DNA from 3 places in the Allobosea sp. GW821-FHT10B12 genome. Region 2 is predicted to be linked to each of the others. Evidence: riboswitches for the same ligand, from Rfam matches in the RefSeq annotation. Region 2 holds a riboswitch; each other region holds the start of a gene.
The links. Region 2 has a riboswitch for cobalamin ahead of metE (5-methyltetrahydropteroyltriglutamate--homocysteine S-methyltransferase). Riboswitches for the same ligand answer to the same signal wherever they lie in the genome.
Positions count from the first base shown of each region.

Region 1: another riboswitch for cobalamin. It lies ahead of AC07O0_RS22235 (class I SAM-dependent methyltransferase); the one in region 2 lies ahead of metE (5-methyltetrahydropteroyltriglutamate--homocysteine S-methyltransferase).
Region 3: another riboswitch for cobalamin. It lies ahead of AC07O0_RS17280 (CbtB domain-containing protein); the one in region 2 lies ahead of metE (5-methyltetrahydropteroyltriglutamate--homocysteine S-methyltransferase).

Region 1 covers NZ_JBWKNL010000006.1:439,811-451,892, reverse strand. The annotation lists gene AC07O0_RS22270 (nucleoside hydrolase) at 1-173, opposite strand, end outside; gene AC07O0_RS22265 (nucleoside hydrolase) at 170-1,120, opposite strand; gene AC07O0_RS22260 (LacI family DNA-binding transcriptional regulator) at 1,117-2,142, opposite strand; gene AC07O0_RS22255 (ABC transporter ATP-binding protein) at 2,440-3,192, opposite strand; gene AC07O0_RS22250 (FecCD family ABC transporter permease) at 3,189-4,169, opposite strand; gene AC07O0_RS22245 (ABC transporter substrate-binding protein) at 4,166-5,053, opposite strand; gene AC07O0_RS22240 (TonB-dependent receptor) at 5,061-7,223, opposite strand; gene AC07O0_RS22235 (class I SAM-dependent methyltransferase) at 7,220-7,978, opposite strand; cobalamin riboswitch at 8,200-8,398, opposite strand; gene AC07O0_RS22230 (formate dehydrogenase subunit delta) at 8,524-8,781, opposite strand; gene fdhD (formate dehydrogenase accessory sulfurtransferase FdhD) at 8,790-9,635, opposite strand; gene fdhF (formate dehydrogenase subunit alpha) at 9,622-12,082, opposite strand, start outside.
Region 2 covers NZ_JBWKNL010000006.1:286,250-293,310, reverse strand. The annotation lists gene metE (5-methyltetrahydropteroyltriglutamate--homocysteine S-methyltransferase) at 249-2,597, opposite strand; cobalamin riboswitch at 2,713-2,917, opposite strand; cobalamin riboswitch at 3,054-3,251, shown strand; gene AC07O0_RS21455 (ribonucleoside-diphosphate reductase subunit alpha) at 3,366-6,281, shown strand; gene AC07O0_RS21450 (ribonucleotide-diphosphate reductase subunit beta) at 6,438-7,061, shown strand, end outside.
Region 3 covers NZ_JBWKNL010000004.1:542,606-554,687, forward strand. The annotation lists gene AC07O0_RS17235 (cobalt-precorrin-6A reductase) at 1-431, shown strand, start outside; gene cobJ (precorrin-3B C(17)-methyltransferase) at 374-1,165, opposite strand; gene AC07O0_RS17245 (precorrin-2 C(20)-methyltransferase) at 1,162-1,905, opposite strand; gene AC07O0_RS17250 (precorrin-8X methylmutase) at 1,911-2,543, opposite strand; gene cobG (precorrin-3B synthase) at 2,558-3,841, opposite strand; gene cobN (cobaltochelatase subunit CobN) at 3,838-7,269, opposite strand; gene cobW (cobalamin biosynthesis protein CobW) at 7,274-8,323, opposite strand; gene AC07O0_RS17270 (DUF1636 family protein) at 8,320-8,745, opposite strand; gene AC07O0_RS17275 (CbtA family protein) at 8,795-9,550, opposite strand; gene AC07O0_RS17280 (CbtB domain-containing protein) at 9,561-9,734, opposite strand; cobalamin riboswitch at 9,770-9,950, opposite strand; gene cobU (bifunctional adenosylcobinamide kinase/adenosylcobinamide-phosphate guanylyltransferase) at 10,006-10,518, shown strand; gene cobO (cob(I)yrinic acid a,c-diamide adenosyltransferase) at 10,521-11,129, shown strand; gene cbiB (adenosylcobinamide-phosphate synthase CbiB) at 11,126-12,082, opposite strand, start outside.

The DNA of each region.
Region 1 (12,082 bases), 160 kb from region 2:
GGGATGTCGAGCCTGGCGAGCTCGCAGATCTTCAGGGCGTTGCGCGTGGTGTTCTCGACGATCGAGTTGCCGAACACCGTGGTCAGGCCGCGCAGCTCGAAATGCTTTGCCGCGTAAAGGATGGCCATGGAATCGTCATGGCCGGGATCGCAATCGATGAGCAGCGGGATCATGAGCGGTCGTATCCGAGGATGGTGTCGATGACGGCATCGACGCAGGCTTCGCCGTCCACGGCGACGGCAACGTCGCAATTCGCCGGGCGGCTGGCGCCGGGCTGGTCATGGTCGCGGCGCATCGGCCGGCTGTCGCAAGCGGTCATGCCGCGCAGCGGGCCGTCGCCGAGCTCGATATGCACGGGCAGCGGCCGGAAGGTGATAAGCCCCGGCCTGACCAGCGGGATGACGGCGCAGGGATCGTGCATCGCCGCGGTCGGCGTGCCGTAGCGCTCCTGCATCTTGGCGAGATAGAAGGCGAGCAAGTCGGCCATCACCGTAGAGACCCGGCGGCCGCCCTGGCGCAGCCTTGCGATATGGCGCTCGGCGATCCCCGCCTGGCGGGTGACATTGAGCCCAACCATGCTGAGCGGCACGCCGGCATCGAACACGATCGCCGCCGCCTCGGGATCGCAGACGATGTTGAACTCGGCATAGGGCGTGCGGTTGCCGCTGGTAGTCGAGCCGCCCATGATCGCGATCGACTTCAGCCAGCCGGCGAGCTTCGGCTCCATCCGCAGCGCCAGCGCGACATTGCTGAGTGGGCCGATCGCGATCAGGCTGAGTTCGCCCGGCGTGGCCTTGGCCGTCTCGATGATGAAATCGACGGCGTGGCGGTTGAGCGGGTCATAGCCGGGCGCCGGCAGTTCGGCGCCGTCGATCCCGGTCGCACCATGGACATAGGCGCCGTCGAGCGGCGGCTCGATCAAAGCGCGGTCGAGGCCGGGCACGACCGGCAGGTTCAGCCCCGCCAGCGTGCAGATCGCCAGCGCGTTGCGGGTCGAGTTCTCCAGCGAAGAATTGCCGGCGACGGTGGTCAGCCCGACCACGTCGAGATGCGCGGCGGCATACAAGATCGCCATCGCATCATCATGCCCGGGATCGCAATCGATGATGTAGCGGGTCATGCGGACCTTCCAGGCTTCGTTGCAGGCGTCACGGACAGGCGCTCGACCAGCACCGGCTCCAGCGCCAGCGCGCGCGGCAGCGGATGGCCGTGATCGAGCAGGCCGACCAGAAGCTCGGCCGCCTTGACGCCGATGTCATAGGCCGGCTGGCGGATGGTGGTCAGCGGCGGCGAGGTGAAGGCGGCGATGTCGATATCGTCATAGCCGATGACCGCGAGGTCCTCCGGCACGCGCAGGCCGCGCTGCTGCGCTGCGCACATCGCGCCGATGGCGACGAGATCGTTGAAGCAGAAGATTGCGTCCGGCCGCCCGATTTCGCGGCGGTCGAGCAACGTGGCCATCGCGGAGTGGCCGCCGCCGACCGTGAGGTCCGACTCGATCATCAGGGCCGGGTCGAGCGGCTTTCCGGCAGCGGTCAGGGCCGAGGCGAAACCGGCCAGGCGCTCAGCGCTGCGCGGATGCTCGGCCGGGCCGGTGATGCAGCCGATGCGGGAAAAGCCCTTGCCCGCCAGATGCGCCCCTGCGAGCCGGCCGCCGAGCAGGGAATCGTCGTTGATCAGGCAGTCGACGCGCGGGATCGTCGTATCGAGCGCGATGACCGGCACGGTCTTGATCTGCTCGATCCGGCGGAAGAAATCCGAGCTGGCATTGCTGGTCATTACCAGCAGCGCGTCGATCCGTTTCATCATCAGCGTGCGCAGATAGGCGGTGAGCTTCTGCGCGACATCGCCGGAATTGCACAGCATCAGGCTGTAGCCGCGATCGAAGCAGCCGGTCTCGACGCCGCGGATCACCTCGGCAAAGAAAGGATTCGTCGAGCTGGTGACGATCATGCCGACGGTCTGGGTGCGGTTGCTCTTCAGCGCCCGCGCCACGCCGCTCGGCTGGTAGCCGAGCTGCTCGATCGTCGCCTGGACCTTCTCGATGGTGCCCGGATTCACATGGCGCGTGCGGTTGACCGCATGGGACACGGTGGTCACCGAAACTCCGGCCGCACGGGCGACATCCTTGATCGTCACCATCGCCGGCACCCGGAAAGGCGACGCCCCGCAACCGCGCGCGATGGTCGACGGTGCAGCGCATGGCGCACTGCGAGAAGCTGCCGATCCCGCGCCAATCCATTCCTCCCGATATGCCGCCTTGAGGCAGCTTTCAGGGAAAGCTAGCAGCCGGAAACGTTTGCGCAAACGTTTTGTATGCAAGTATTTGGGCCATCGCCATGTCTTGCGGTCATGGCGACGGACGCAGCTCCGGCACGCGCTGCGACGGCAAAGCGCCTGCCGGATGACCTGCTCGGCGCTTGAGCAGGTGTGGCAACGTCAGGAATTGCGTTCGGATGTGCCGATCAGCCAATCGGCGTCGCAGGCGATGGAGGTCCGCTGGAACCGCACCGCGAACGCCTCTTCGAAGGCCCGGCCAGCAGCGATCGCCGACGCCGTTCCATCGGCCACGACGCGACCGGCATCCATCACAACGATACGATCGCAGAAGCGGGCCGCCAGATCGAGATCATGCATGATCACCACGACCACCGCCTGCTGCGCCAACGCTTGCAGCCGCCGTACCAGGTCGAGCCGATGACGGATGTCGAGGCTTGCGCCGGGCTCGTCGGCGAGAATGATGGTGGGCCGCGAGGCGATGGTGGCGGCGAGCATGGTGCGCGCCCTCTCGCCGCCCGACAAGGCGCTCCAGCGCCGCCCCGCCAGCTCGGCCAGCCCGTGTTCAGTCAGAAGGTCTGCCACCGATCGGGGAACGGGGGAGCGCCCTGCCCCGAGCGCGACGATCTCGGCTACCGAATAGTTCCAGGCCGGCTCGAGCTGTTGTGGGAGATAGCCGCCAGCGGTGCCGCGCTCCGCCGCGGACCAGCCAGCGAGATCCCTGCCATGCCAGAGGACCTGCCCTGCACCGGGATGACGATAACCGGCCAAGATGCGCAGCAAGGTCGACTTGCCGGCGCCGTTGGGGCCGACGAGTCCAGTAAGCGTGCCGCTGGCGAAACTCAGCGAGATGTCGTCGAGGAGCCACCGCCCACCGGCTTCGGCGCGAATGGAGTGGCATTCGATTCCGCTCATGCCCTGAGCCTCCGCGCCAGCAGCAGCAGGAAGAACGGCCCGCCGAACAGCGCCGTGATCAGCCCGAGCGGCACCTCGGCCGGCGGCAGCACAGCGCGTGCGATCCCGTCGCAGGCGCAGACAATCGCAGCGCCGATCAGAGCACTCGCCGGGAGCATCGCAGCATGGCGCGGCCCGGCCCACCAGCGCGCCAGATGCGGCGCGATCAGCCCGACGAAGGCGACCAGCCCGCCATAGGCCACCGCGGCGGCGACGATGCCGGCGCCGACCAGCACCGCGATCCTGACGAAGCGCGCCGGATCAAGCCCGAAGGCAAACGCCTGCTCTTCGCCCAGACCGAGCAGGTCGAGCCCACGCGCCAGCCGCAAGGACAGGGCCAGTGCAGCAACGACCAGCCCCGCGAGCAACAGCAGACCGGTCATGTCCGGCGTCTGGATGCCGCCGAGCGTCCAGCTCAGCACGACCTGGAGGTTCACCGTGTCGTCGGAGAGCGCCAGCATCAGGAATGAACGGAGCGCCCCCAGCATCGCGGCGACGGCAACACCGGCGAGCAGGAGCCCGGCTGTGTCCGGCCGCCCGTGCAGACCGGCGATGGCGAGCACCAGCCAGGTCGCGCCCCAGGCCCCGAGGAAGGAAAGCCCCGCCAACGCCGGCCCGGCCGGCAGGCCAAGCGGCACCAGCAACGCGACGGTCGCGCCGATCGCGGCGCCGCCGGCCGAGCCGAGCAGATAGGGCTCGGCCAGCGGGTTGCGGAACACGCCCTGGAAGATCGCACCGCCGAGGCCGAGCAGCGCCCCGACAAGCGCCGCCGCCAGAACGCGCGGCAGGCGCCAGACAATCAGGAGCTGGCTCTGCAGCGAGCTATCGCCGGACAGGGCAGCGAACAGTCTTGCCGGCGACGCCCAGTCATGGCCCGCCATTGCGCCGAAGGCGAGCGCGAGCACAAGGGCGAGCGGCAGGAGCAGTGCCCGCTTCATCGGATGCCGGCCTGCCGCAGCAGCGCCGCTAGCTTCTCGATGCCGTCGACGGTGCGCGGCCCCGGGATCAGGAATTCGGCGCGGGCGACGAGATGGGCATTGCCACTGCGGATCGCCCGCAGCAGCCGCCAGCCGGGCTGGGCGACCAGAGCTTCGAGTTCGTCCTTGCGGCCGGCGAAGAGCAGGATATCGGGGTCGGCGGCAATCACCGCCTCGGGCGAGACCTGCGCGACGATGCTGCGCTCGAGCGCATGACGCCCGCCGGCCTTGACCATCGCGTCGCCGGTATAGCTGTCGGCGCGCGCGACCAGCACCAGCCCGTTGCCGAGGCGCCCGGTGATCATGATCACGCTCGGTCGTCGGGCGCGCGCAGCGGCTTCGACCGCGGCGAGCCGCGCTTCCAGCGCGTTAGCGACGACCTCGCCGCGTTCGGGCTGCCCCGTCGCCCGGCCGACCAGGCGCAGATTGGCCATCACCTCGGCGACGCTGCGGCTCAGCAGAACGATGACGGGAATGCCGAGCCGGGTCATCGGCTCGATCAACTGATGCATCGCCTGGCGCGAGGGCGTCACGATCAGTAGCTCCGGCCGCTGCGCGACGATGGCGTCGACCGAAAAGCCGAGCCGTCCGCCGACCTGCGGCCGGTCGAGGACCTCCGGCGGATAGCGCGTATAGGCCTCGATGCCGACGACGCGATCCGACAGGCCGAGAGCCGCCACGAGCTCGGTGTTGGAGGCGAAGATCGGCACGATGCGCTCGGGCGGCCTCGTTATCTCGATCTGTCGGCCGACGGCATCCGTCAGCCGGATCGGCTCGGCCGTTGCCGCAGACCAGGACACGGCAAGCACCATCGAAGCCAGGCTGAACAGTCGCAGGCGCTTCATCTGGCCGTCAGAACCTTGCCTGCAGGCCGGCCTGCACTTCGAGCCCCGGCATCGAGGTGCCGTAGCCGCCATTGGCGAAGCGGGAGTCGAGCTTGTAGGGCTTCTTGTCCAGGCCGATGAAGATCGGGTGCTCGTTCTTGTTGAACAGGTTGTTGACCAGCGCGAACAGCTTCACGCCCTTCACGATCTCGACCTCGCCGCGCACGTTCCAGACCCAGAACGGCGCCTTGCGGTGGACGAACTCGCGGAAGGGCTCCGCCGTCGCGACCAGGTTCTCCTCGGTGTTGTACCAGATCGGCCCGCGCAGGACGCCCTGCACCTGGATCGACCAGTCATATTGGCCGCCGCTCTGGCCGAAGCGCGTGCCGATCGCCGCTTGGTACTTGTACATGCGCTCGACATTGTTGGTGTTGGCGGTGACGGCAGCGCCCTTGTCCTTCATGTCGAAATTATAGGCGCCGTTGGCGAAGACCGACCAGCGCCAGCGCGTGTCCTCGTAGCGCGCCAGCCGCAGCAGATCGCCGTCGAGCTGCAGTTCGAGGCCGCGCACGACGACATCGCCGCTGTTGTTGGCGTAGTCCGAGGTGTTGGCGACGCCGGGCCGGAGCTGCGTGATGATGCGGTCCGAGATGACATTCTGGAACAGCGCCGCATCGACGCGCCAGCCGACGCCGAGATAGGTGGCGCCGACCTCCACCTGCCGGCTCGTCTCCGGCTTCAGCGACGGATTGCCGAAGATGCGCCCGCCGCCGAGCGTGTTGAAATCCGCGGCGAGTTCGGTCGCGGTCGGAGCCCGGAAGCCGGTGGCGTAGCCGACGCGGAAGCTGAGCTGCTCGGTCGCCTTGAAGGTCGCGCCGGTCGAATAGGTCGTCGCCTGATAGTCGACCTCGCGCGGCTGCTGGCCGGCGAGGTTCGGCGTATATTCGAAGCTGGTCGTGCCGAAACTGCGGCGGATGCCGCCGCGCAGGGTGAGCCGGTCGTCGAACAGCTTTTGCGAATCCTCGACATAGATGGCGTTGACGGTCTCCGACTGGTTGTTGTCCTGCGGCGAGACCGGCGCCAGCGGATTGCCGGGCACGCCGATCCGGTCGCGGGTGGACCGCAGCGTGCTGCGCTCCCAGTCCCAGCCGGCGAGGATCTCATTGCCCTGCCAGAGCGTCGCCCGCGGCTGGAAGCGGGTGCCGACGATGTCGAGCTGGCGGCGGTTGTAGTCGGCCGCGGTGCCCGGCGCCGGCAGGCCGGTGCCGCCGCGGATCACCGGCGAGGCCCAGCGGAAATTGTCGACGTCCTGCACGGCATAGCCCTGCAACAGCCAGCGCACCTGCCCGCCCGGAAGCTGGCCGTTGTAGCTGATGTCGAACGAGTTGTTGTAGCGATCCTCCTGGCTGATCGTGTTGGCGCCGGAGCCGCGGAAGCCGACATCGTAGATGCCGTCGGTGCGCAGCATCAGGTCGACGCGATGCTCCGGATTGATCTGCAGGCCGAGCGCGCCGGTGAGCCCGAAGCGCTTCCAGCCGGTATTGGCCATGGTCGTGCCGCCGCGCCCGGAATGGTAGTCGTCGCGGCTGCCGCCGGAGATGCCGGCATACCAGTCGATGCTGTCATAGAGGCCGCCGGTCTGGGCCTTGCCCTGCAACAGCCCCCAGGAGCCGCCGGCCGCCTCGATCATCGTGCCCGGCGCAGTGCGGCCGGTCTTCAGGATGATGTTGATCACGCCGCCGATGTTCTGGCTGCCATAGATCACCGAGGACGGGCCGCGCACCACCTCGACGCGCTCGACATCGGCCGGCGAGAGCTTGGAGAGATTGGCCGTGCCGGCGCGTCTGCCGTTGATCAGGACGAGCACCTGGCTGCGGAAATCCTTGCCTTGGCCGTCGCTGGCGCCGCCGCGGATGTTGATCGAGGTCTGCGCCGGGGTCCATTCGCTGAAGAAGCCAACGGCGTTCTCGGCGAGCAGGTCGGTCAGCGACTTCGCCGAGGAGCGCTCGATCTTCTCGTGGTCGATCACCTGCACCGTGCCGGGAATCTGGCTGCGCGGCTCGGCGCGGCCGGTCGCGGTGACGACGAGTTCGTCGAGCTTGATCTCGGCCTGGGCGAAGGCTGGTCCGATGAGGAGGGCCGTCGTGAATGCCGTGGTGGCGAACAGGCGGCAGCGATGGAAGGCAGTCATGACAGGGTCCAGACGAGGATGGCCGAGCGGCGATGGCAGGAGAGGCGCAGGCCGCCTTCGGTCGGCACAGCCTGCTTGCTGAGATGGGCGAGGAGCTCGGGCCGGCGCGGATCGCCCGGCGCCCAGCCGAGCCGGTCGGCCTGGAAGGCTGCGAAGCCTGGCAGGTCGCGCAGCACGAGCGAGAAGGTCCAGTCGATCGCATCCATCCGGTCGGGCTGGCTGCCCCCCAGCTTCGGCAGGACGAGGTCGATGCCGGGCGTCTTGTCCTCGCCATGCCATTCCCGCGGCAGGCAGGCGGCGAGGATCAACCCTTTCGGGCCCTTCTGCGCCGGCACGGCCCAGACGATCTGGCGGCGCGCCCATTGCCGACAGCGTGCGAGGAAGGCGAGCGGATCATGGAAATAGCCGGGCATCGTCGCCGCCAGCACGGTGTCGGCGGGCGCGCAGGCGACGCGCTCGTCCTCCCAGCCGAACGGGATGACGAGGGGCCGCTCCGGTCTGAGCGCGAGGCGCGCCTGCATCACCGGCGACGGCTCGATCGCCGTCCAGGCACGGCCGGGTTCGAGCAGCGCCGAGCCGAGCTGGCCGCCCCCGGCCCCGATATCGACGAGATCGCCAATGTCCGAAGCCAGACGGCAAATGAGCGGCGCCACATGTGCCGCATAATCCGAGGTGTCGATCGCGCTGGCATAGAGCGCGAGCGGGTCGAGCGGACTGTTGTTCTGCCCGGCGGAGATAGGGAAAGCAGAGGTCATGACGCGTCTAAGCACGATATGTTATATCATTACAATACACTCGGCTTGTGAAAGGCGTGCCCGGCCCTGTTCGAGACCAGGCCTCGCAGCCTGCGCTTTCATGCATCGTCACCGTCGTCAGCCCCTCGCTGTGCGCAACAGGGCTGCTTGGGAGCGCGGCAATGACGGCGGCGGAAGCGGCCGAACATGCCAGCGATCCGCCGGACACCCCGCCCGCGCGACATCAATACGCCGTCGGGGCAGGTCTCCTGGCTCGCGGATCAGCGCTCCCGACCGTCTTCCCAGCGCGAGCGCCAGTGACGTTGTGATCGGAAACTCACCGCTTACAGTTGCGGGGGCAGCTCCGGATTGGGCGCGAACGCCGCACCGGATTCCCTCTTAGCTTCGGATCGCTCCGAAGACCTCGACGCGCATCAACCTATATGGCGCGATTGTGGCGTCAACCCAGGACGCGAGTTGTTCGAGGCCGGCAGTCGGGTGATGTTGAAACTGTCGCCGCAGGCGCTGCATTGGCGATCGGCATGATTGAGCGGCCGGCGCGGCCGCTACCTGCTCGGCGCGGGCCTTACCTTGGCGCGCGCCTGCCGCACGAGCGGCGACAGCACTGACGCATCCGCCTCGAAGCCGGTGCGGAACTCCTCGCGCATGCGCTTCGTCCAGAACTGGTTGATGTGGTCGGCGATCGCGGCGACCGCCTGCTCGTCCGGATAGGACTTGAAGAAATCGCCGATCTGGTTGGCCATGAAGGCGAGCTTGGCGAGATGCTCGCCGGCATGGTCATGGCTCATCGTTTCGGCGCTCATAACCTCTGTCATCTCGCTATGCTCTCCACGCTGTCAGCGAGGCGTCCGGCGAAGACGGTCGCGGAATCGGAACGCGCGATGCAGACCAATGTCAGGCCGAGCGCGTTCGCCCGCTCGATCGCCAGCGAGGTCGGCGCCGAGATCGCGACCAGGGTGCCGGCGCCGAAGATCGCCGTCTTCTCGACCATCTCGAAAGAGGCGCGGCTGGTGACCAGCACGAAACCGTCGCTCGCGTCATGGCCGGCGCGCAGGCGAGCGCCGATCAGCTTATCGAGGGCGTTGTGACGCCCGACATCCTCACGCACCGCCAGGATCGCGCCGCCGCGATCACACCAGGCAGCGGCATGGACCGAGCGGGTCAGGCGGTTGAGTTGCTGATGGTGGTCAAGCTCGGAGAGCGCCCTGGCGATCGCTTCCGCTGCGATCGGAGTACCCGCACGGCATGCGGCCTGCGCAGTCGGCAGATCGGTCAGGGTCTCGACGCCGCAGAGGCCGCAGGCGGTGCGGCCGGAGAGATTGCGGCGGCGCGCCAGATGCTCGCGGAAACGGCCGGGGGCCAGTTCGACGCTCGCAACAATGCCTTCGTCCTGCGGCGCCACCGAGATCGACCTGATCTCGTCGATGCCGCGGATGATGCCCTCGGTCAGGGAGAAGCCGGCGACGAAATCCTCGAGATCGGACGGTGTTGTCATCATCACCGCATAGGGCATGTTGCCATAGACGATGTTGACCGGGGCCTCGACCGCAACCTCGGCACCAGCGTCGATAGTCGTCGCCGCTGCGCCGAAGCGCACAGTCCGGACCGCGACCGCATGGCTTGCCGGCGGCTGGGCGGGTGGGCTATTCCGCGGCATCGGGCAAGCGTCCCGCGATCAGGCGCAGCGAGATGTCCTCCTCGCGATTGCGCTCCTGCCACTCGGAATAATAGTTGGTCCTGCGCACCTCCACCGCGGTGACCTTGTATTCCGGGCAGTTCGTCGCCCAGTCGGAATAGTCGGTGGTGATGACGTTGGCGCCGGTCGAGGCATGGTGGAAGGTGGTATAGACCACGCCCGGCTGCATCCGCTCGGAGATCTCGGCGCGCAGCGAGATGTCGCCCGAGCGGCTGGCGAGTGCGACGAGATCACCGTCCTTGATGCCGCGGCTCTCCGCATCGAAGGGGTGGATTTCCAGCACGTCCTCGTCATGCCAGGCCTGGTTCTCGGTGCGCCTGGTCTGCGCGCCGACATTGTATTGCGAGAGGATACGGCCGGTGGTCAGGATCAGCGGGAAGCGCGGGCCGGTGCGCTCCTGTGTCGGAACGTATTCCGTGATCATGAACTTGCCCTTGCCGCGCACGAAGCGGTCGACATGCATCAGCGGCGTGCCGGTCGGAGCCTTGTCGTTGCAGGGCCACTGCACCGAGCCAAGCTCATCGAGCTTTGCGTAGCTGACGCCGGCGAAGGTCGGGGTCACCAGGGCGATCTCGTCCATGATCTCGCTCGGGTGGCTGTAATTCATCTCGAGGCCCAGCGCCCGCGCCAGGTCGATCGTGACCTGGAACTCGGCCTTGCCCGAGAGCGGCGTCATCACCTGGCGGACGCGGTTGATGCGGCGCTCCGCATTGGTGAAGGTGCCGTCCTTCTCCAGGAAGGAGGAGCCCGGCAGGAACACATGGGCGTATTTCGCCGTCTCGTTCAGGAACAGGTCCTGGATGACGACGCATTCCATCGCGGCGAGGCCGGCGGTGACGTGCTGGGTGTTCGGATCGGACTGGGCGATGTCCTCACCCTGGACATAGAGCCCCTTGAAGCTGCCGCCGACCGCATCGTCGAGCATGTTCGGGATGCGCAAGCCCTGCTCGGAATCGAGCTGGACGCCCCAGAGCTTCTCGAAGATGTCGCGCGTGGCGTCGTCGGAGACGTGACGGTAGCCGGTGAACTCATGCGGGAACGAGCCCATGTCGCAGGAGCCCTGGACATTGTTCTGGCCGCGCAGCGGATTCACGCCGACGCCCTCGCGCCCGATATTGCCGGTCGCCATGGCGATGTTGGCCATGCCCATCACCATGGTCGAGCCCTGGCTGTGCTCGGTGACGCCGAGGCCGTAGAAGATCGCGCCATTGCCGCCAGTGGCATAGAGCCGAGCCGCAGCGCGCAGATCGGCCGCCGGCACGCCGGTGTATTGCTCGCTCGCCTCCGGCGAGTTGCGCTCCTCGGCGACGAAACGGGCCCAGATCTCGAAATCGGCGAGGTCGCAGCGCTCGCGGACATAATCCTCGTCGATCAGCCCCTCGGTGACGATGACATGGGCGAGGGCGTTGATCAGCGCGACATTGGTGCCGGGCCTGAGCTGGAGATGGTACTCGGCCTTGACGTGCGGCGACTTCACCATGTCGATGCGGCGCGGGTCGGCGACGATGACCTTGGCGCCCTGGCGGATGCGCTTCTTCATCCTGGAAGCGAAGACCGGGTGGCCGTCGGTCGGGTTGGCGCCGATGACCAGGATGACGTCGGCCTGCTCGACCGACTTGAAGTCCTGCGTGCCGGCCGAGGTGCCGAGCGTGGTCTTCAGGCCATAGCCGGTCGGCGAGTGGCAGACGCGGGCGCAGGTGTCGACATTGTTGTTGCGGAAGCCGGCGCGCACCAGCTTCTGGACGAGATAGACCTCCTCATTGGTGCAGCGCGAAGAGGTGATCGCGCCGACCGATTCCCGGCCATATTTGGCCTGGATGCGCTTGAACTCGCTGGCGGCGTAGTTGATCGCCTCGTCCCATGAGACCTCGCGCCAGGGATCGGTGATCTTCTCGCGGATCATCGGTTTGGTCATCCGGTCCTGGTGGGTCGCATAGCCCCAGGCGAAACGGCCCTTGACGCAGGAATGGCCCTCGTTCGCCTTGCCGTCCTTGTAAGGCACCATGCGCACGACGCGGTCGCCCTGCATCTCGGCCTTGAACGAGCAGCCGACGCCGCAATAGGCGCAGGTGGTGACCTTGGAATGCTCGGGCTGGCCGAGCTCGATCACCTTGTTCTCCATCAGCGTCGCGGTCGGGCAGGCCTGCACGCAGGCGCCGCAGGAGACGCATTCGGAGCCGAGGAAGTCGGTCGGCCCGGCGGCGACGCGCGAGTCGAAGCCGCGGCCGGTGATCGTCAGCGCGAAGGTGCCCTGCACCTCAGCGCAGGCGCGTACGCAGCGATTGCAGACGATGCACTTGCTGGGATCGTAGGTGAAATAGGGGTTCGAGGTGTCCTTGGGCAGCCAGTTCTCGTTGGCATAGCCTTCCATCGCCGTCGGCTTGACGTGGTTCTCGCCATCATAGCCG
Region 2 (7,061 bases):
CGCAGTAGACGCTAGCTCAGGCGTAGCGGATAGGAGCCGGACGGGCCCATAACAGGCGAAAAGACCGCAACGCTAGTCTCCCCCGATTCGAGCAGTGCGGTTGGGCGAATGTTCAAGGTAGCAGCGCGCCAAGAGCGGAAGTTAGAGGTCTGCCCGAAAGCAGACCTCGCTGAACCGTGTCAGTGCCCTACGCTTGGCACTTTTCCGGCGACTTTGAATGTATCCATAGCGCGTCGTTTCGCGGCGACCTAAGGCGTAGCCCGCCGAATTTCCCGCGCGGCCTGCACCATATTGACGAGGGCCGGCTTGACTTCCTCCCATTTGCGGGTCTTCAGGCCGCAGTCGGGGTTGATCCAGAGCTGATCATCCTTCAGCCGTTGGCGCGCGAGCCTCAGGAGCTCGCTCATCTCGGCAACATCCGGCACGCGCGGCGAGTGGATGTCGTAGACGCCGGGGCCGATCTCGTTCGGATACTTGTAGCCGACGAAGGCGTCGAGCAACTCCATCTTCGAGCGCGAGGTCTCGATCGAGATGACGTCGGCGTCCATCGCCGCGATCGCATCGATGATCTGGTTGAACTCCGAATAGCACATATGGGTGTGGACCTGCGTCTCGTCGGCGACGCCGGAGGCGCAGATGCGGAAGCTCTCGACCGCCCAGTCGAGATAGCACTTCCAGTCGCTCTTACGCAGCGGCAGGCCCTCGCGCAGCGCCGCCTCGTCGATCTGGATCATTGCTGCGCCCGCCTGCTCCAGGTCGAGCACCTCGTCGCGGATCGCCAGCGCGATCTGCTTCGACGCCTCGCTGCGGGAGATGTCATCGCGCACGAAGGACCAGTTCAGGATGGTGACCGGCCCGGTCAGCATCGCCTTCATCGGCTTCTTGGTCAGCGACTGCGAATAACGCCACCATTCCACCGTCATCGGCTTCGGCCGCGAGACGTCACCGAACAGGATCGGCGGGCGCACGCAGCGCGAGCCGTAGCTCTGCACCCAGCCATGGCGGGTGAAGGCGAAGCCGGCGAGCTGCTCGCCGAAATACTGCACCATGTCGTTGCGCTCGAACTCGCCATGGACGAGTACGTCGAGGCCGATCTCCTCCTGCCAGCGCACGGTGCGAGCGGTCTCCTCGCGCAGGAACCGCTCGTACTCGGCATGGCCGAGCTGGCCCTTGTCATGGGCGGCGCGGGCCTTGCGGACCTCGGGTGTCTGCGGGAAGGAGCCGATCGTCGTGGTCGGAAAGGCCGGAAGGTTGAAGCGCGTGCGCTGCAGCTTCGCGCGTTTTGCGAACGCGCTCTCGCGGCGCCCGAAGGCCTCGGTGACCGCAGCCATCCGCTCGGCGACGGCCTTGTCGTTGACCTTCGGGGACGCCTTGCGCGCGGCCGCTGCCGCTGTCGAGACGGCCAAGGCTTCCTGGACGCTGTCGCGCCCGCCACCGAGCGCGCGACCGAGCGTCGCGAGCTCGCCCATCTTCTGGACGCAGAAGGCGAGCCAGCCCTTCACCTCGGGATCGAAATTGCTCTCGAGCTCGAGGTCGATCGGGCTGTGCAGCATCGAGCAGGACGGAGCGATCTGGACATGGTCAGTGCCGCGCCTGGCCGCGACCGGCTCGATCCGCGCCAGCACCTTCTCCAGATCGGTGCGCCAGATGTTGCGGCCGTCGACGACGCCGAGCGAGAGCACGAGGCCGCGCGGAGCCTTCGCCAGAACCGCGTCGAGCTGCCCGGGCGCACGGACGAGATCGAGATGCAGGCCTGCTACCGGCAGGGACACGGCGGTGTCGAGATTGTCGCCGAGCGCCCCAAAATAGGTCGTCAGCATGATCTTCAGCTGCGGCAAAGCGTGGGCGATCGTCGCATAGGTCCGGCGCAGCGCCTCGTGGGCGGCCTCGTCGAGATCGAGCACCAGGCAGGGCTCATCGATCTGCACCCACTCCGCGCCATTGGCCGAGAGCCGGCGCAGCACGTCGATATAGACCGGCAGCAGTTCGCCCAGCAGCGAAAGCGGCTCGAAGGACGGATCCTTGGCCTTGCCGAGCTTGAGGAAGGTGACCGGGCCGAGCAGAACCGGCCGCGTCTCATAACCCAGCGCCTTGGCCTCGCGGTACTCGTCGACCGGCTTCAGCGAGGCAAGCTCGAAGCGCTGCCCGGCTGCGAACTCGGGGACCATGTAGTGATAGTTGGTGTCGAACCACTTGGTCATCTCCTGGGCCGGGACGCCGTGGGAGTGCTCGTGGTCGTGATGGGCATGGCCGCAGGAAGTATGCGGCTCGGTTTCACCTTGAGAGCCGCGAGCCATGGCGAAATAGGTCCCGAGTGGCACCGGGCCGCCCTTCCAGCCGTAGATCGCTGGGATCGCCCCGACCATGACGCTGGTGTCGAGCACCTGGTCGTAGAAGGAGAAGTCGTTCGACGGGATCACCGTGATCCCTTGCGCCTTCTGCCGTGCCCAATTGGCGGCGCGCAGGCCGGCTGCGGTTTCGAGGAGAGACTTTTCGTCTGACTTTCCGGCCCAGAAGCTTTCGAGCGCGGTCTTGAGTTCGCGGCGCGGACCGATGCGCGGCGTGCCGAGAGTGGCGACATGTACTGATTGAGACATAGGCTTAACCCCAACAAGTTGGGGGCAAAGGCCATAGCGGACGCGGGACGAGGACCGGCCGGACACGGAATCCGGGCGGGGCCGCCAAGCGCACCACCGGGACACCCCGCCCGAGGACGTTCATGTTGTCGGGGCAGGTCTCCTGGCTCACGGGTCAGGGCTGCTGTCCGGCCTTCCCGGGACCTTGTCGGTCTCAGTGACGTCAATTGGACAGCAGCTCGCCGCTTACAGTTGCGGGGGCAGCGCCGGCATTTCACCGGCTTCCCTCTTAGCTCCGATGCGGCAAGCCGCGCCGGAGAACCTCGACGCAGTCAGTATGCTCACTCGGGAGCAAACGTCAACCGAGATATAAAGACATCTTTATGTCTCCATATTTTGTCGGACAGAGATATCCTCGCTTTCCACATGGGAGCGGTAAGGCGCACACGACCGATTGACAGCAACAGCACAGAGACTACTAAATCTGGTGGTCACGGTCTCTCGAATCACTGGTTCGAGGGCTAAGAGGGAAGCCGGTGAGATGCCGGCGCTGCCCCCGCAACTGTCAGCGGTGAGTTCGCGTCCATTTGAGTCACTGAGGCCGCAAGGCCTTGGGAAGACGGGCACGAGCGATGATCCGCGAGCCAGGAGACCTGCCGCGACCCTAGTTTTCGTCCTCGGGCGGGGTGTCCCGGTGGTGCGCTTGGCAGGTCGCGGCCTCGTATCGCCGCGCGCCTTCTCGACGCAACCGCTTTGGCCTTTGCCCCCAACATCTTGGGGTTGATGCCGATGTCTCTTTCTCTTGAAGCCGAGCGGCCCGCTGCTGTTCCGCCGACCGCCGTTGCTGCACCGTCCAACACCCCGGCGCACGAGCCCGGCTACCAGCTCATCCGCCGCAATGGCGCAGTGACGCCGTTCGACCCGTCGAAGATCGCGGTCGCGCTGACCAAGGCCTTCCTCGCGGTCGAAGGCTCCAGTGCCGCCGCCTCGCGTCGCATCCACGACGTCGTCGCCGAGTTGACAGAGCAGGTCGTCGCCGGATTGACCCGCCGTGCCACCACCGGCCGCACCTTCCATATCGAGGACGTGCAGGACCAGGTCGAGCTCGCGCTGATGCGCGGCGAACACCACAAGGTCGCCCGCGCCTATGTGCTCTACCGGGCCGAGCGGGCGCGAGAGCGCGCCAAGGCCGCCGCCGAGGCGAAGCCTGCTACCGCGCAGGCGCCCTCACTGCAGATGAAACTCGCCGACGGGACGCTCGTTCCGCTCGATGCCGCGCGCCTCGACAAGGTGGTGCGCGAGGCCTGTGCGGAGCTCGACGGCGTTTCGGCCGAGCCCGTCCTCGCCGAGGCGCGCCGCAACCTCTATGACGGCATCTCGCTCGACGAATTGGCGCTGGCGCCGATCCTCGCCGCCCGCACCCTGATCGAGAGCGAGCCGAACTATTCCAAGGTCTCGGCGCGCCTCCTGCTCGACAAGCTTCGGCGTGAAGCGCTGAGCTTCGTTCATGGCCGCACTGAGCAGGCGACGCAGGCAGAGATGGCCGCTGGCTATGGCGACTATTTCTCTGCCTATCTCAAGACCGGCATCGAGAACGAGTTGATCGACCCCGAGCTCGGCCGCTTCGACATCGCCCGCATCGCCGCCGCGCTGAGGTCCGAGCGCGACCTGCGATTCGACTATCTCGGCTTCCAGACGCTCTACGACCGCTATTTCCTGCATGTCCGCGGCAATCGCTTCGAGCTGCCGCAGGCCTTCTTCATGCGCGTCGCCATGGGGCTTGCCCTGCGCGAGATCGACCGCGAGGCGCGGGCGATCGAATTCTACGACCTGCTGTCGTCCTTCGACTTCATGGCCTCGACGCCGACCCTGTTCAATTCGGGCACGCTGCGGCCGCAGCTCTCCTCCTGCTTCCTGACCACGGTCGCCGACGATCTCGACGGCATCTTCAAGGCCGTGAAGGACAACGCCCTGCTCGCCAAATATTCGGGCGGCCTCGGCAATGACTGGACGCCTGTGCGCGGTCTTGGCGCCCATATCAAGGGCACCAATGGCGAGAGCCAGGGCGTCGTGCCCTTCCTCAAGGTCGCCAACGACACCGCCATCGCGGTCAACCAGGGCGGCAAGCGCAAGGGTGCGGTCTGCGCCTATCTCGAGACCTGGCATGTCGACATTGAGGAGTTCCTCGATCTCCGGAAGAACACCGGCGACGACCGCCGCCGCACCCACGATATGAACACAGCGAACTGGATCCCTGACCTGTTCATGCAACGCGTCGAGGCGAATGCCGACTGGACGTTGTTCTCGCCCGACGAGGTGCCGGACCTGCACGACCTCTATGGCAAGCCTTTCAAGGCCGCCTATGAAGCCTATGAGGTCAGGGCCGCGCGCGGCGAGATCAAGGTCTTCAAGCGCGTGAAGGCGCTCGATCTCTGGCGGCGCATGCTGACCATGCTGTTCGAGACCGGCCATCCCTGGATCACCTTCAAGGACGCCTGCAATCTGCGCTCGCCGCAGAGCCACGCCGGCGTGGTGCATTCCTCCAACCTCTGCACCGAGATCACGCTCAACACCTCGGCCGACGAGGTCGCGGTCTGCAATCTCGGCTCGGTGAACCTAGCGGCACATGTCACCGCCAAAGGGCTCGATCAGGTGCGGCTGGCGCGGACCGTGAAGACAGCGATGCGCATGCTCGACAACGTCGTCGACATCAATTTCTACACGATTCCCGAGGCGCGCCGCTCGAACCTGCGTCATCGCCCGGTCGGCCTCGGCCTGATGGGCTTCCAGGACGCGCTGCAGAGCTTACGCCTGCCGGCGGCCTCCGAGGAGGCGGTCGCCTTCGCCGATACATCGATGGAAGCGATCAGCTTCCATGCGATCTCGGCCTCGGTCGATCTTGCCGCCGAGCGCGGCCGCTATCCGAGCTTCGAGGGTTCGCTCTGGTCGAAGGGCATGCTGCCGATCGACTCGCTCGACCTGCTCTCGGAAGCCCGCGACGGCGATGTCGAGCTCGATCGTTCCTCGACGCTCGATTGGGAGAGCCTGCGCCAGCGGGTGATGACCACCGGCATGCGCAACTCGAACACGATGGCGATCGCACCGACCGCGACGATCTCGAACATCGTCGGCGTCTCGCAGTCGATCGAGCCGTCCTACAGCCAGCTCTACGTCAAGGCGAACATGTCGGGCGACTTCACAGTGGTGAATGCCGGGCTGGTCCATGACCTGAAGGCGCGCGGGCTTTGGGACGAGGTGATGGTCTCCGACCTGAAATACTATGACGGCAAGGTCAGCCAGATCGATCGCGTCCCGGCCGATCTCAAGGCGCTCTACGCGACCTCCTTCGAGATCCCGACGGAGTGGCTGATCAGGGCGGCGGCGCGCCGGCAGAAATGGATCGACCAGGGCCAGTCGCTCAACCTCTACATGGCCCAGCCTTCCGGCCGGAAGCTCGACGAGGCCTATCGTCTGGCGTGGCGGCTGGGGCTGAAGACAACCTACTACCTGCGCGCGCTCTCGGCGACTCATGTCGAGAAATCGACGCTGAAGGGCACTGACGGCAAGCTCAACGCGGTCTCGGCCACCGTGCCGGCGGCGGCGAAGGCGGCCGCGCCGATCATCGTCGACATACCCTTGGAGAACGGCATGGCGGTACCGAACGCCTGTTCGATCGACGATCCGACCTGCGAGGCGTGTCAGTAACGACCGCAGCCATTCATCTCGCGCGTCATTCTCGGGCGAAGCGAAGCGCAGACCCGGGAATCTCCGGCAGGACGAGGCGCTTGAGCCTCCGTCGGCACGAGATGCTCGGGTCGAGCCCGAGCATGACGCTCTTCAATTTCAAGAACGGAACACCCCATGCTCGACTGGTCCGACACCAAGCCCGCAACACCGGCTAACCCCGCAATCCTCACCAGCGCTTCCGCTCCCGACGCCACCGGCCTCGGCGAGATCGACCGCAATGGCGGGCGCGTCAGCGTTGACGAGAAGCGCATGATCAATGCGCGCGCCGACGTGAACCAGCTCCTGCCGCTCAAGTACAAATGGGCCTGGGAGAAGTATCTCGCTGGCTGCAACAACCACTGGATGCCGACCGAGGTCTCGATGCAGGCCGACATCGCGCTGTGGAAGTCGAAGGATGGGCTGACCGAGGACGAGCGGCGCATGCTCAAGCGCAATCTCGGCTTCTTCGCCGCGTCCGAGAGCCTCGTCGCCAACAACATCGTGCTGGCGATCTACCGCCACCTGACCAACCCCGAATGCCGGCAATACCTGCTGCGCCAGGCCTTCGAGGAGGCGATCCACACCCACACCTTCCAGTACATCGTCGAGAGCCTCGGCCTCGACGAGGGCGAGCTCTTCAACATGTATCGCGAGGTGCCCTCGATCACAGACAAGGCGGCCTGGGCGCTGAAGCACACGCAGAGCATCGAGAATCCGGAGTTCCGCACCGGCACGCCGGAGAACGACCAGGCCCTGCTG
Region 3 (12,082 bases), on a different contig from region 2:
GGAGGAGCGTGCCCGACATCGATGCCGCCGTCGAGGCGCTCGGCGACGAGCCGCGCCGGGTCTTCCTGACCATCGGCCGGCTCGAATTGCCCCACTTCTTCGCCGCTCCGCAACACCGTTATCTGATCCGCGTGATCGAGCCCGTGAACGACCTGCCGCTGCCGCACGCCAGGGTGCTGCAGCAGCGCGGGCCGTTCGAGGCGGATGCCGAGGAGAAGCTGATGCGCGAGGAGGGCACCGAGGTCCTGGTCAGCAAGAATGCCGGCGGGCCGATGACGCTCGGCAAGCTCGTCGCGGCGCGCCGGCTCTCCTTGCCGGTGATCATGGTCGAGCGGCCGCCCAAGCCTGAGGTCGAGACCGTCGAGCATATCGATCAGGTCCTGCCCTGGCTGGTGGCGCAAGGGCTCTTCGTCACCGAGCGCGGCGTATAGACGATCGGGTTTTCACCCTCGCGGGCGATCAGCCGCGTCGCGCTGGCACCGATCATCACCAAAGTCGCCATGTCGGCGCTCTCGGCCGCCGGGACCGCCTCGGCGAGCGTCAGGATGCGCAGGGATTCGTCGGCCCGCCCGACAGCGCGGGCGAAGATCACCGGCGTTTCGGGGGTGCGGATCGTCGCCGCCAGCTCGAGCGCCTTGCCGAGCTGCCAGGGCCGCGCCTTCGAGATCGGGTTGTAGAGCGAGATCACGAAATCGGCTGACAACGCTGCGGTGAGCCTGGAGGTGACGACCTCCCAGGGCTTGAGATTGTCGGAGAGCGAGATCGCGCAGAAATCGCCGCCGAGCGGCGCACCGGCCTTCGCCGCCGCCGCCAGCATGGCGGTGATCCCCGGCTCGACCGTGATCTGGAGCTTGCGCCAGTCCGGCTCGCCCGCTTCCAGCGCCTCGAACACTGCCGCCGCCATCGCGAAGACGCCGGGGTCGCCGCCGGACACGACCGCCACCGCCTTGCCTTCCGCTGCCAGCGTCAGCGCGTGGCGGGCGCGCTCGACCTCGACGCGGTTGTCCGATGCGTGCTTGGTCTGGCCGGCGCGCGCCGGCACGCGGTCGAGATAGGGGCCATAGCCGACGAGATCGCTGGCTGCCTCCAGCGCCGCCAGCGCCGAGGGCGTGAGGTAGCGCGCCTCGCCGGGCCCGAGGCCGATGATGGCGAGCGAGCGGGTCACAGCCGCCGCCCTTCGCCGGGGACGAGGATCATCGAGAAATAGGGCGCGTCATCGTCGGGCTTCTCGGCGAGGCGGGTCACCACCTGTCCGGCCATGGTGGCGCGCTCGACATAGATGGCGCGGTTGATCAGCCCGGCCGCCTTCAGTGCGCGGCGCACCTTGGGCAAATTGCGGCCGAGCTTCATGATCACGGCCGCGTCGGTGTCGGCGAGGCGGCGCGTCAGCTCGCCCTCGGCGAGCGTGCCCGGCACCACGGTCATCACATCGTCGCCCCAGCTGATCGGGGCGTCGGCGCGGGCCCAGGCGCCGGCCATGCCGGTCACACCCGGCACCACCTCGGTCGGGAAGCGATGGGCGAGGCGGCGCCACAAATGCATGAAGGAGCCGTAGAAGAACGGGTCGCCGTCGCAAAGCACGGCGACGCTGCGGCCGGCCACCATCTCGCCGGCGAGCCGCTCGGCGGCCTCGTCATAGAAGGCGGCGATCGGACCGGTATAGCCCTCGTCCTCGACCGGCACCTCGGTCGTCACCGGGAAGGCGAGCTCGATCTCGCGGGTGGCATCGGGCACGATGATGGCGTCGGCGGTGACACGGGCATTGCCGCGCCGGCCGCGCTTGCAGAAGTGCACCAGGCGGTCGGCCTTCAGGATGATGTCGCGGGCACGCACGGTCATGTAGTCGGGATCGCCGGGGCCGAGGCCGACACCGTAGAGCAGAGTGCGGGGCGCCTGATCGCTCACGCCGCTCATTCCTGCACCTGCGCCAGTGCGTTGACGGCTGCCGCCGCCATGGCCGAACCGCCGCGCCGGCCGTGAACGACGAGGAAGGGCACGCGCCCATCCTGCGCCAGCGCCTCCTTCGATTCCGCCGCGCCGACGAAGCCGACGGGGATGCCGATCACCGCGGCCGGCTTCGGAGCGCCCTCGTCGAGCATGTCGAGCAGGCGGAACAGCGAGGTCGGCGCGTTGCCGATGACGACGACGGAGCCTGCGAGATGCGGGCGCCAGAGCTCCATCGCCGCGGCCGAACGCGTCGTGCCCATCTCCTCCGCCAGCTTCGGCACTGAAGGCTCGGGAAGCGTGCAGATCACCTCGTTCTTCGCCGGCAGGCGCGCGCGAGTGACGCCGTCGGCGACCATGCGGGCGTCGCAGAGAATGGGAGCACCCTTCGCCAGCGCCGCCTCGGCTGCCGCGGCGAAATCCGGCGACATCGCCACGTCCCTGGGCAGGTCGGTCATGCCGCAGGCATGGATCATCCTGACGACCACGCGCTCGGCCGCGCCGGAAAAGCGCGACAGATCGGATTCGGCCCGGATGATGGCGAAGGAGCGCTGATAGATCGCGGCTCCGTCGCGGATATAGGCGTGACGCGTGTTCAACTTCCAACCTGCTTCTAGCGGCGCGCCGCTTCCAGATGCGCGCGGATGTCCTGACCCGGTTCGAGCCGGCGCACAAGTTCCCCGAGCGAAAGATGAGCGATGGGGGCGTCACCGGCGGCTCCGTCAAGGATCACGTCATAGCGCCCGTCGTGGCCGACCAGAGTGAGATCGGCGCGGCCTGGATGAGCACAGGATTTGCCGCAGCCGGAGACGTGCAGCGAAGCCCCGTCCGTCAGCAGCGGTGCGATCGTATCCGCCAGCACTGTTGCGTCGGCCAGGGCCGGCACCTCACCGCGCGCGCAGGCCGGCGCTCCGGTACAGGCCGAAACCGCTAGGCGTGGATCGCTGGCCTCGACGATTAGGCCTTCGTTCCGCAGCACCTCGCGCAGTGGAGCCGCCACGTCAGCTGGAAGGCCACAGAAGGCGAGACCACGCCAGGGCGAGAGCCCGATCTCGCGGACGCTCGTATCGCGAGCGAGTTCACCTAGCCGGCGCAAGCCCGCGGCATCGGTCCGGCCGAAGGGCAATCCGGCCAGCACGGCGACCCTGTTATCTCGTTGGGCTACGAGGCCAACGAAAATGGGCTTGGGTCGGGCTGCGGGCGCTGCCATCGGCATCAGCTCGCAAGCGGCGGCGAGCGCCGTCAGCGCGGGCGAATCGAGATCGCGCATCCGACGGATTTGTCCGGAGCTTCGATGGCTCGCGGCTGCGAAGCCGCTGAGCAATTGGGCTACGAGCGCAGGCACGTCATCCTGCGCAACCGGCCCGAACCAGAGATCGCCCGCCAGGGCGAACGCGACAGCCTCGGCCGCGACGGCGCGCAGCCTGAGATCGGCGGCGAAGCCATCGAGTGCCAGCGCGCTGCCGCCATCCACCGCGATCGAGAATTTCGCCGGCAGGCCGGTAATAGCGCGCCCGGCGCGCTCGACTGCTTCCGCCAGCGCGGCAGCGTCGATCAGCTCGTCCGCAGCCCTTCCGGCGAGTGGCGAGGTCAGCACCAGCCGGTTCGGGCCATCGCCCTCGGCCTCGTTGACGAGACCTGCTTCGAGCAGATCGTCGACCAGCACCGGATGCGCCTCCTCGCGAATGCCGCGCAGTTGCAGATTGCCGCGGCCGGAGATCTCGATCTGGCCGTTGCCGTGCCGGCTCGCCAATTCGGCGATGTAAGCGAGCTGATCCGGCGTCAGCGCATTGCGCGGCGGATGCAGGCGCACCAGCAGGCCATCGCCGGTCAGCATCGGCCGCAAGGTGCCGGGGCACCAGCCGCGGCGCATCGTCTCGCGGGCCGGGGCGTTCATTCCGCCGCCTCCCGGCCTGAAAGCATCGCCGCCGAGTTTGAGCGGCTCTTCCAGAGACCGCGCTCCTGCGCCTCGGTGAGACGCGAGCGGATCGAGGCGGCTGCCGGCGCATTCGCCCGCTCCAGCGCCTGCCAGATGGTGGGATCGCCGCAATAGGCCTGGAAGACCGCATCGAAGAGGCCGTCGGAGACCGCGTCGGTGCTCGCCGCATAGACGAAGAGCGCATCGACCGCCTCGGCCAATTCGGCCGCGCCGCGCCAGCCATGGGCGAGATGGCTCGCGATCCAGCGGGGATGGCAGAGCCGGCCGTGGACGATGCGCGAGAGGTCCTGGGCCAGCGTGCGCGCCTTCGGCTTCTGCGGATCGGAGGTGTCGAGGCTGTAGAGCGCGGCCTTGCCGCCTTGTACCTGCATGGCTGCGACGAAGCCGCCGATCACGTCGGCGGCGCTGGTCGCCTCAATGATGTCACGGCCGGCGGTGTCGCTGACATGGACGAAGGCCTGCGCCTCTGCGACGCGATGGGCGAAACCGGCGTCGGGCGCGGCTGCACCATCCGGCCCGCCATAGGCGTGGCTGGTCGCGGCGAGATAGGCCTCGCCCAATTCGGCGCGCGCCTGCCAGTCGCCGTCGAGCGCCCGGTCGGCCATGGCGGCGCCATAGCGGCCGGGCGCGGCGCCGAAGATGCGGGCGCCCGCCTCGCCGCGGCGGTGGGCGGCCGCCGGCTCGTTCCACTCGTCGGGTTCATCGAGCGCGGCGACGGCGCGCGCGGCGCCGTCGAGCAGGGCGATCTGCGCCGGAAACGTGTCGCGGAAGGCGCCGGAGATGCGGATGGTGACGTCGGCGCGCGGCGCGGGCAGCTTCGCCTGCGGGATAATCGAGAAGCCGGTGACGCGGGTCGAGCCATGGTCCCAGAGCGGTTCGACGCCCATCAGGTGCAGGGCATGGGCGATGTCCTCGCCGCCCGAGCGCAAAGTCGGCGAAGCCCAGAGATCCATCACGATCCGGCGCGGATAGTCGCCCTCGTCCTGGAGATGACGGGCGATGATCGCCTGCGCCGCCCTGGCGCCAAGCTTTGCGGCCGAGCGGGTCGGTAAGGCGCGCGGGTCGAGCGTCGAGAGGTTGCGCCCGCTCGGCAGCACGTCAGGCCGGCCGCGATGCGGCGCGCCGGCCGGGCCGGGCGGCACGAAGCTGGCATCGAGCGCCTTCAGCAGGTTGCGGCGTTCGTTCTCGGCGGAGATGGGATCGGCCCCGGAGGAGCCGAACACATGGAGCCCGTCGCGGAAGGCGGTCTCGGCGAGGTCGCAGAGATGGGCGTCGAGCGCCGCGAGCGCACTCGCCATGTCCTGATCCGGCGTGACGCCGCTTGCCGCGGCAAGGCCGGTGCGCTCGGCCCGGTCGAGGATCTCGCGCGCGACCAGTTCGGCCCGGCGCGGATCGAGCACCTGCGCCTGTGAATACTCCTCGACGAGATCGCGCAGCAGCGCCGCCTCGCCGGCGGTTTCATGTGTCGCCAGCGGCGGCGGCAGATGGCCGAGCGTCAGCGCCGAGAGCCGTCGCTTGGCCGGCGCCGCCTCGCCGGGATCGTCGACGACATAAGGATAGATCACCGGCAGCGCGCCGGTCGCGAGCCGCGGCCAGCAGGCCGCCGAGAGCGCCACCGCCTTGCCGGGGAGCCATTCGGTGGTGCCATGCGTGCCGAGATGGATCAGCGCATCGACGCGGAAGGTTTCGCGCAGGCCGAGATAGAAGGCGAGATAGGCGTGTCCCGGCGGCGCATCGGGACCGTGATAGCGTGCCTTGCGGTCGGGCGAGCCATCGCGCGGCGGTTGCAGCGCGATGGCGAGCTTACCGAAGCGGACGAGCCGGAAACGGAAGGCTCCGCCCTCGCAGGCGGGGTCGGCTTCGGGTTGGCCGTGGCTGGCGAGCAGGGCATCGCGCGCAGCCGCCGGGATGGTGGCGAGCCAAGCGTGGAAACTGGAGAGCGGGACGGCGAAGTCGGCGGAGTCTTCGGTGAGGGCCTGCATGAGACCTGCGCCGTCCGCGTTGGCGGTATCGGACGGAGCTAGGCCGACATCATATCCCGCCTCGCCCAGCAATTCCCGGATCGCCAGCGCGCTGGCCGGTGTATCGAGCCCGACCGCGAAGCCGGCGCGACCGCCGCGGGCGGGATAGTCGGACATCACCAGCACAAGGCGGCGCTCAATGCGCGGCTTGCGGCCGAGCGCGATCCAGTTCGCCGCGAGGTCGGCGAGCGCTGCGACGCCGTCGGAGTCTGGTGCGAGCCGCCGCAGCGTCAGGCCGGTCGCCGGATCGGTGGTCTCCTCCTTGAAGGCGACGGGGATGGCGCCGAGCCTTCCGTCGAATTCCGGCAGCGCCGCCTGCATGGCGAGGTCGGCGGCGGAGAGCCCGCGCGGCGACGCCTCCCATGCCTCTCGCGCGCTGCCGACCGGCACAGCCTGCAGGATCGGGCAATCGGCGGCGTCCAGGACGAAATCAGCGCCGTCGCGGGCGGAAAAGGCGGTGGTGGTGACGATCAGCGCCGGCTTGCGGGTGGCGATCAGGGCGGCGAGCTCGTTGGCGACGCCCGCCTCCTTGAGGCTGGTCAGGGCGAGCGGAAGGGGGCTGAGACCGCGGGCTCCGAGAGCCGTGGAGATTGCCTCGACCATGGCCGTGTCGCCGGCGGCGACGCCGGATCGGTAGACGAGGACCGGGACGAGCGGGCTGTCGACCGAGAGGGCTGCGATCGCCTCGCGCCAGGGCAGAGGCGTGGCCTTGGGCCCCAGGGCGAAGAGGGTGGGGAGCGGGACGGGGGTAAGGTCGCGCGGGCCCTCATCCCCCTGCCGGGACCTTCTCCCCCGAGAGGAGAAGGGGGCTGTCAGTATCGTGCCTTCCTTCTCCCCTTGGGGGAGAAGGTGGCCCGGCGCAACCGGGTCGGATGAGGGCAGTGCCGCGAGATAGCCATCCACCCGACCGAGCAGCCGCCGCATGTTCTCGGCGCCGCCACCCGCATGGAAATAGCCAAGCAGGTTTGCCGCGAGCTCCGGCGGCACGGTGCCATAGCCGGCGAGCCGCTCGTCCGCCCGGTCATCACCCGGCAAAACCGCCAATGCGACACCGTGCTGCCGGCAGGCGCTGGCGATCTGCTCGACGCCGTAGCGCAGATAATCGAGCCCGCCGAGGCAGCGCAGCAGCACGAAGCGCGAGCCGGCGAGCGTCTTCTCGATCAGCAGGTCGATCGAAAGCGGGTGCTTGAAGCGCCTGAGCGGCACCAGGCGAAGGTCGAGCCCGCTACTGGGTGCAGCCGCCGCCAGTGCTGAAAGATCGCTGTCGCTGAAGGAGAGGACGACGAGGTCTCCCGGCGGCAGAGCGAGGTCGACGGCGTCTTCGCCGTCGTCGAGCCTCACCTCGCTGGTCGGGAGAAGATGCATCGCATCAGCCGGCGAGCGCCGCCTCGACTGCGGCGCGGTCGAAGCCCTTGAGGCCGATCACCACGAGCCGTCCATCGCGCGCCTCGTCCGCGCCCCAGGCGCGGTCGTAATGATGGCCGACGCGCCGGCCGACGCCCTGCACGACGAGCCGCATCGGCTTGCCGGGAATGCCGGCGAAGCCCTTGAGGCGGAGCACGCCCTCGGCCTCGGCCGCCCTGGCGACGCGGGCGACGAGCTCTTCCGGCGAGCCGGCCTGCGGCAGCGGCAGCGCGACGCTGTCGAAGTCGTCATGGTCGTGATCCTCGCCCTCGCCATGATGCGAGGGGCGGGCGGCAAGATCCGCCTCGGCGGCGGCGCCGAGACCGATGATCAGCGCCGGCTCGACCTTGCCATGGGCGGTCTCGACCACCTTGATCGCCCTGGGCAGGTGCTGGGCGATCTCGGCCTTGACCCGTTCGCGGCCTTCCGCGTCGACGAGGTCGCTCTTGTTGAGCAGGATCAGGTCGGCACAGAGGATCTGGTCCTCGAATACCTCCTCCAGCGGATTGTCGTGGTCGACCGCCTGGTCCTGCGCGGCCTGTGCCTTCAGCGCCTCGGGATCATCGGCGAACTGGCCCTCGGCCACCGCCGGCCCGTCGACAACGGCGATCACGCCGTCGACGGTGACTCGGCTGCGGATCGCCGGCCAGTTGAAAGCCTTGACCAGCGGCTTCGGCAAGGCAAGGCCCGAGGTCTCGATCAGGATGTGCTCAGGCGGATTGGGGCGGTCCAGCAGCTTTTCCAGTGCCGGCACGAAATCATCGGCGACGGTGCAGCAGATGCAGCCGTTGGGCAGTTCAACGATGTCTTCCTGCGTGCAGCCCTCGATGCCGCAGCCGGCGATGAAGGAGCCGTCGAAGCCGAGATCGCCGAACTCGTTGACGAGCACGGCGAGGCGCTTGCCGCCGGCGTTCTCGAGCAGATGACGGACGAGGGTGGTCTTACCGGCGCCGAGGAAGCCGGTGATGATCGTGCACGGCACCTTGCCGAGGGTGGCATTCTGCGGAGCGTTCATTGATCTGATCCTTGCTGGCGCGGCAGCGGAGGCACGCGCGCGACCACGCCCTTGCGGAACGAGACGGGTCTTTCTTTCCAGGGAACGATGCCGTTGGCGCTGGCAGCGAATTTCTCCGCCCCGCTGACGATCTCGTCGAGATGAAGATCGGCGTCGAGATCGCCGATCAGATAGGTCCATTTGCCCTCGGCCGCGAGCGCGATCGTGCAGGGTCGCTTACAGACGGAGAGGCATTCGACCGGGACGACGGCGATGCCACTGCCGGCCAGGCGTTCGTCGAGCAGCGCCGCGAGGCCGATGCCCGGCTGGTCGTAGCCTTCCGGGAGATCCTCGCGCTGGCGCCGGCAGACGGTGCAGACATGGATGGTACAGCCCGGCTTCAGCCGGGCATCAGTCGCGAGGGCGAGATCGCCTTCGAACATCAAAAACGCCTCCTTGTTCTGGCGCGGTCGTCGCCGGCCGCGCGAGGCGTCAGGCCGCAGCCGTCGCGGCGCTACGACGAGCAAGCCAGGGCCAGAGCACGCCGACGACAAAGCCGGTGACGAGCCAGAGCGCGGCCTGGATGGCGAGCGAGAGCGCGGCGAAATGGGCGGCGATTTCGGCCGGCACCTTGCTTTCCGGCGCGGCCGGGTGCGGTGCGCCGATCAGGTGCGGCAGCAGCAGCGCCAGCACGGCGAGCGCCCGCGCCCAGGAGGCCTCGACGCGCAGGAAGACGAAGAGCGCGCCGGCCGTGACAACCGCCGTCAGCAGCCACCAGAGCTGGCGCTGCTGCAGCTCGGCTGCGGCCGAGCCGGGCAACTCAGGCGCCAGCCCCATTGCCGGAGCGAGACCGAAGGCAAGGAAACCGCAGATAGCCCAGGCGAGCGCCCGGCGCTGGTCGATGTGTTCGTTTGCGGCGATCATTCCGGCGAGGAGCAGTGCGGCAAAGCCGATCGCGGTACCGATCGTTACCAGGCTGGTGAAGGCGGTGCGCTGCAAGCCGTCCTGCGGCTTCCATTCATGCTCGCCGGTATGGTCCGCCCCGGCTTTCGGGTCGTTATGGGCGAGAATGATCTGGGCGTCGCCCGAGAAGGCAGCCTGCATCGGCCCCGGCTGCGACCGCAACGCCGCCTCATAGGTCTCGGCCTTGAGGATCAGCGGGGTGGTGGTGACGTGCTGGAGCGCCGAGATCAGCAACCCAGCCAGAAGCCCGGCCAGGATGCTGACCGTGAGAACACGCGTGACCATGTGCTTCCCCTCAGTGGCAGGGGAAGGCGAGGCCGTGACGGGTGTCGTGCGCCGCGTTGTGGACAGTGGACGAGGCGGCGAAGCCGACGGTGTAGATCAGCACGAAGCCGAGGATCAGCGCGGCGACGACGGCTTTCGCGCGCTCCGAAACGCTGGCCTGGCTGGTGACGGTAGCCGTATTCATCTGGTTCTCCTTGGCCACCCCACCGGCAGCCTGCTGGACGACATCGAATGACGGCAGGTCTCCTGGCTCACGGCTCGGTGTCCTGCTCCGCCTTCCCGGGGAAACCCAGTGGCCGATGGCGCAGGACGCGCCGCTTACAGTTGCGGGGGCAGCCGCGGCCTTTCACCGCGTTCCCTTTTCACCTCGTTGTCGAGGCACCGTCACCGACGATCATTAGCCACAGGCGCGGTGCTGTGCAATGCACGCGTCTATCTGAAAGCGAATGGCAGTCATGACCCGTCCCCCGCTCACACTCGTCCTCGGTGGCGCCCGTTCCGGCAAGAGCCGCCATGCCGAGGCGCTGATCGAGGCGCTGCCGGCGCCCTGGACCTATATCGCGACAGCCCAGGCCTATGACGACGAGATGCGCGCCCGCATCGCCGAGCATCGCGCCCGCCGCTCGCGTGACTGGCAGACGGTCGATGCCCCGGTGGCGCTGCCCGAGGCGATTCGCAACGCGCCGGCGGGGCAGCCGATCCTCGTCGATTGCCTGACGCTCTGGCTGACCAATCTGCTGCTCGCCGAGCGTGACATCGCGATCGCGACCGGCGAGCTCGTCGCCGCCTGCCGCGAGGCGAGCGCGCCGGTGGTGCTGGTCTCGAACGAGGTCGGGCTCGGTATCGTGCCGGACAATGCGCTCGCGCGGCGCTTCCGTGACGAGGCCGGCCGCCTGCATCAACGCCTTGCGGCGCAGGCCGGGCGCGTGGTCTTCATGGTTGCCGGATTGCCGATGCAGGTGAAGTAGCGATGGACGAAACTGACGACGCGGCCCGCCACAAGGCGAAGATGGAAAAGCGCAAGGCGGTGCAGGACGCCGAGGTCGCGGGCAAGACGCTGGAAAAGGGCCTGCTGATCGTCAACACCGGCCCGGGCAAGGGTAAGTCGACCGCCGCCTTCGGCCTGATCCTGCGCGCGCTCGGCCATGGCTGGCGCATCGGCGTCGTGCAGTTCATCAAGGGCGCCTGGTCGACCGGCGAGCGCAAGGCGCTGGACGCCTTCGGCGACCAGGTCTCCTGGCATTCCATGGGCGAAGGCTTCACCTGGGAGACGCAGGACAAGGCCCGCGACATCGCTGCCGCGACCCGCGCTTTCGAGAAGGCCAGGGAGTTGATGGCGGACGAGAGCATTCGGCTGCTGGTGCTCGACGAGCTCAACATCGCCCTGCGCTACGACTATCTGCCGCTTGCCGAGGTCGTCGCGGCGCTGCAGGGCCGGCGGGCCGACCTCCACATCGTTGTCACCGGCCGCAACGCCAAGCCGGAGCTGATCGAGGCCGCTGATCTGGTGACCGAGATGACGCTGGTGAAGCATCATTTCGCTGCCGGGGTGAAGGCGCAGGAGGGGATCGAGTTCTAGAGGGTGAGAGCGGCGAGGCTCGCCACGGCCGCCAGCCCCCAGAGCAGCAGGCAGGCGCCGCGATAGAGGGCAAGCGCCCGCCGGATATCCGCCGCCGTCGCCTTGGCCCGGCCATCACCCATCCAGCCATCCTCGACCCTGACCGCGCCGTAGACGCGCGGCCCGGCCAGACGGAGCCCGAGCGCACCCGCCATCGCCGCCTCCGGCCAGCCGGCATTGGGCGAGCGGTGACGGGACGCATCGCGGCGCACGGCGCGCCAGGCGCCGCCGGCATCGGCCTGCCGGTCGAGTGCAGCCGCAGTGATCAACAGCAGCGCGGTCAGGCGGGAAGCAGGCAGGTTGACGAGGTCGTCGAGCCGCGCCGCCGCCCAGCCGAAGGCGAGGTGGCGCGGCGATTTGTGGCCGATCATCGAATCGGCGGTGTTGATCGCCTTGTAGAGCGCCCCACCCGGCAGGCCGCCCACGCCGAGCCAGAAGGCCGGTGCGACGATGCCATCGGAAAAATTCTCGGAGAGGCTCTCGATCGCGGCGCGGGCGACGCCGGCTTCATCGAGGCTCTCGGGATCGCGCCCGACGATCATCGACACGGCCTTGCGTCCACCGACGAGCCCGCTCTGCTCCAGCCCTTCGGCGACGCGGGCGACATGCTCATGCAGGCTGCGCTGCGCCAGCAGGGTCGAGGCCAGCAGCGCCAGCGGCAGCAAGGCGAGTGGTCCGGCGAGGCGGCAGAGCGCGACTAAAGCGAGCGAAGCTGCGAGCGTCACCCCGAGCAGGGTCAGGAGGGCAACGACGCCGGCCATTCGCCGCATCGCGAAGCTCATGGCTTCGCGATTGAGGTTCCGGTCGAGCCAGCCGATCAGCGCGCCGATCCAGGTGACGGGATGGCCGATCCATGCGAACAGGCGCGCCGGATAGCCGATCGCCGCCTCGATCAGGAGGGCGGCGAGGAGGAG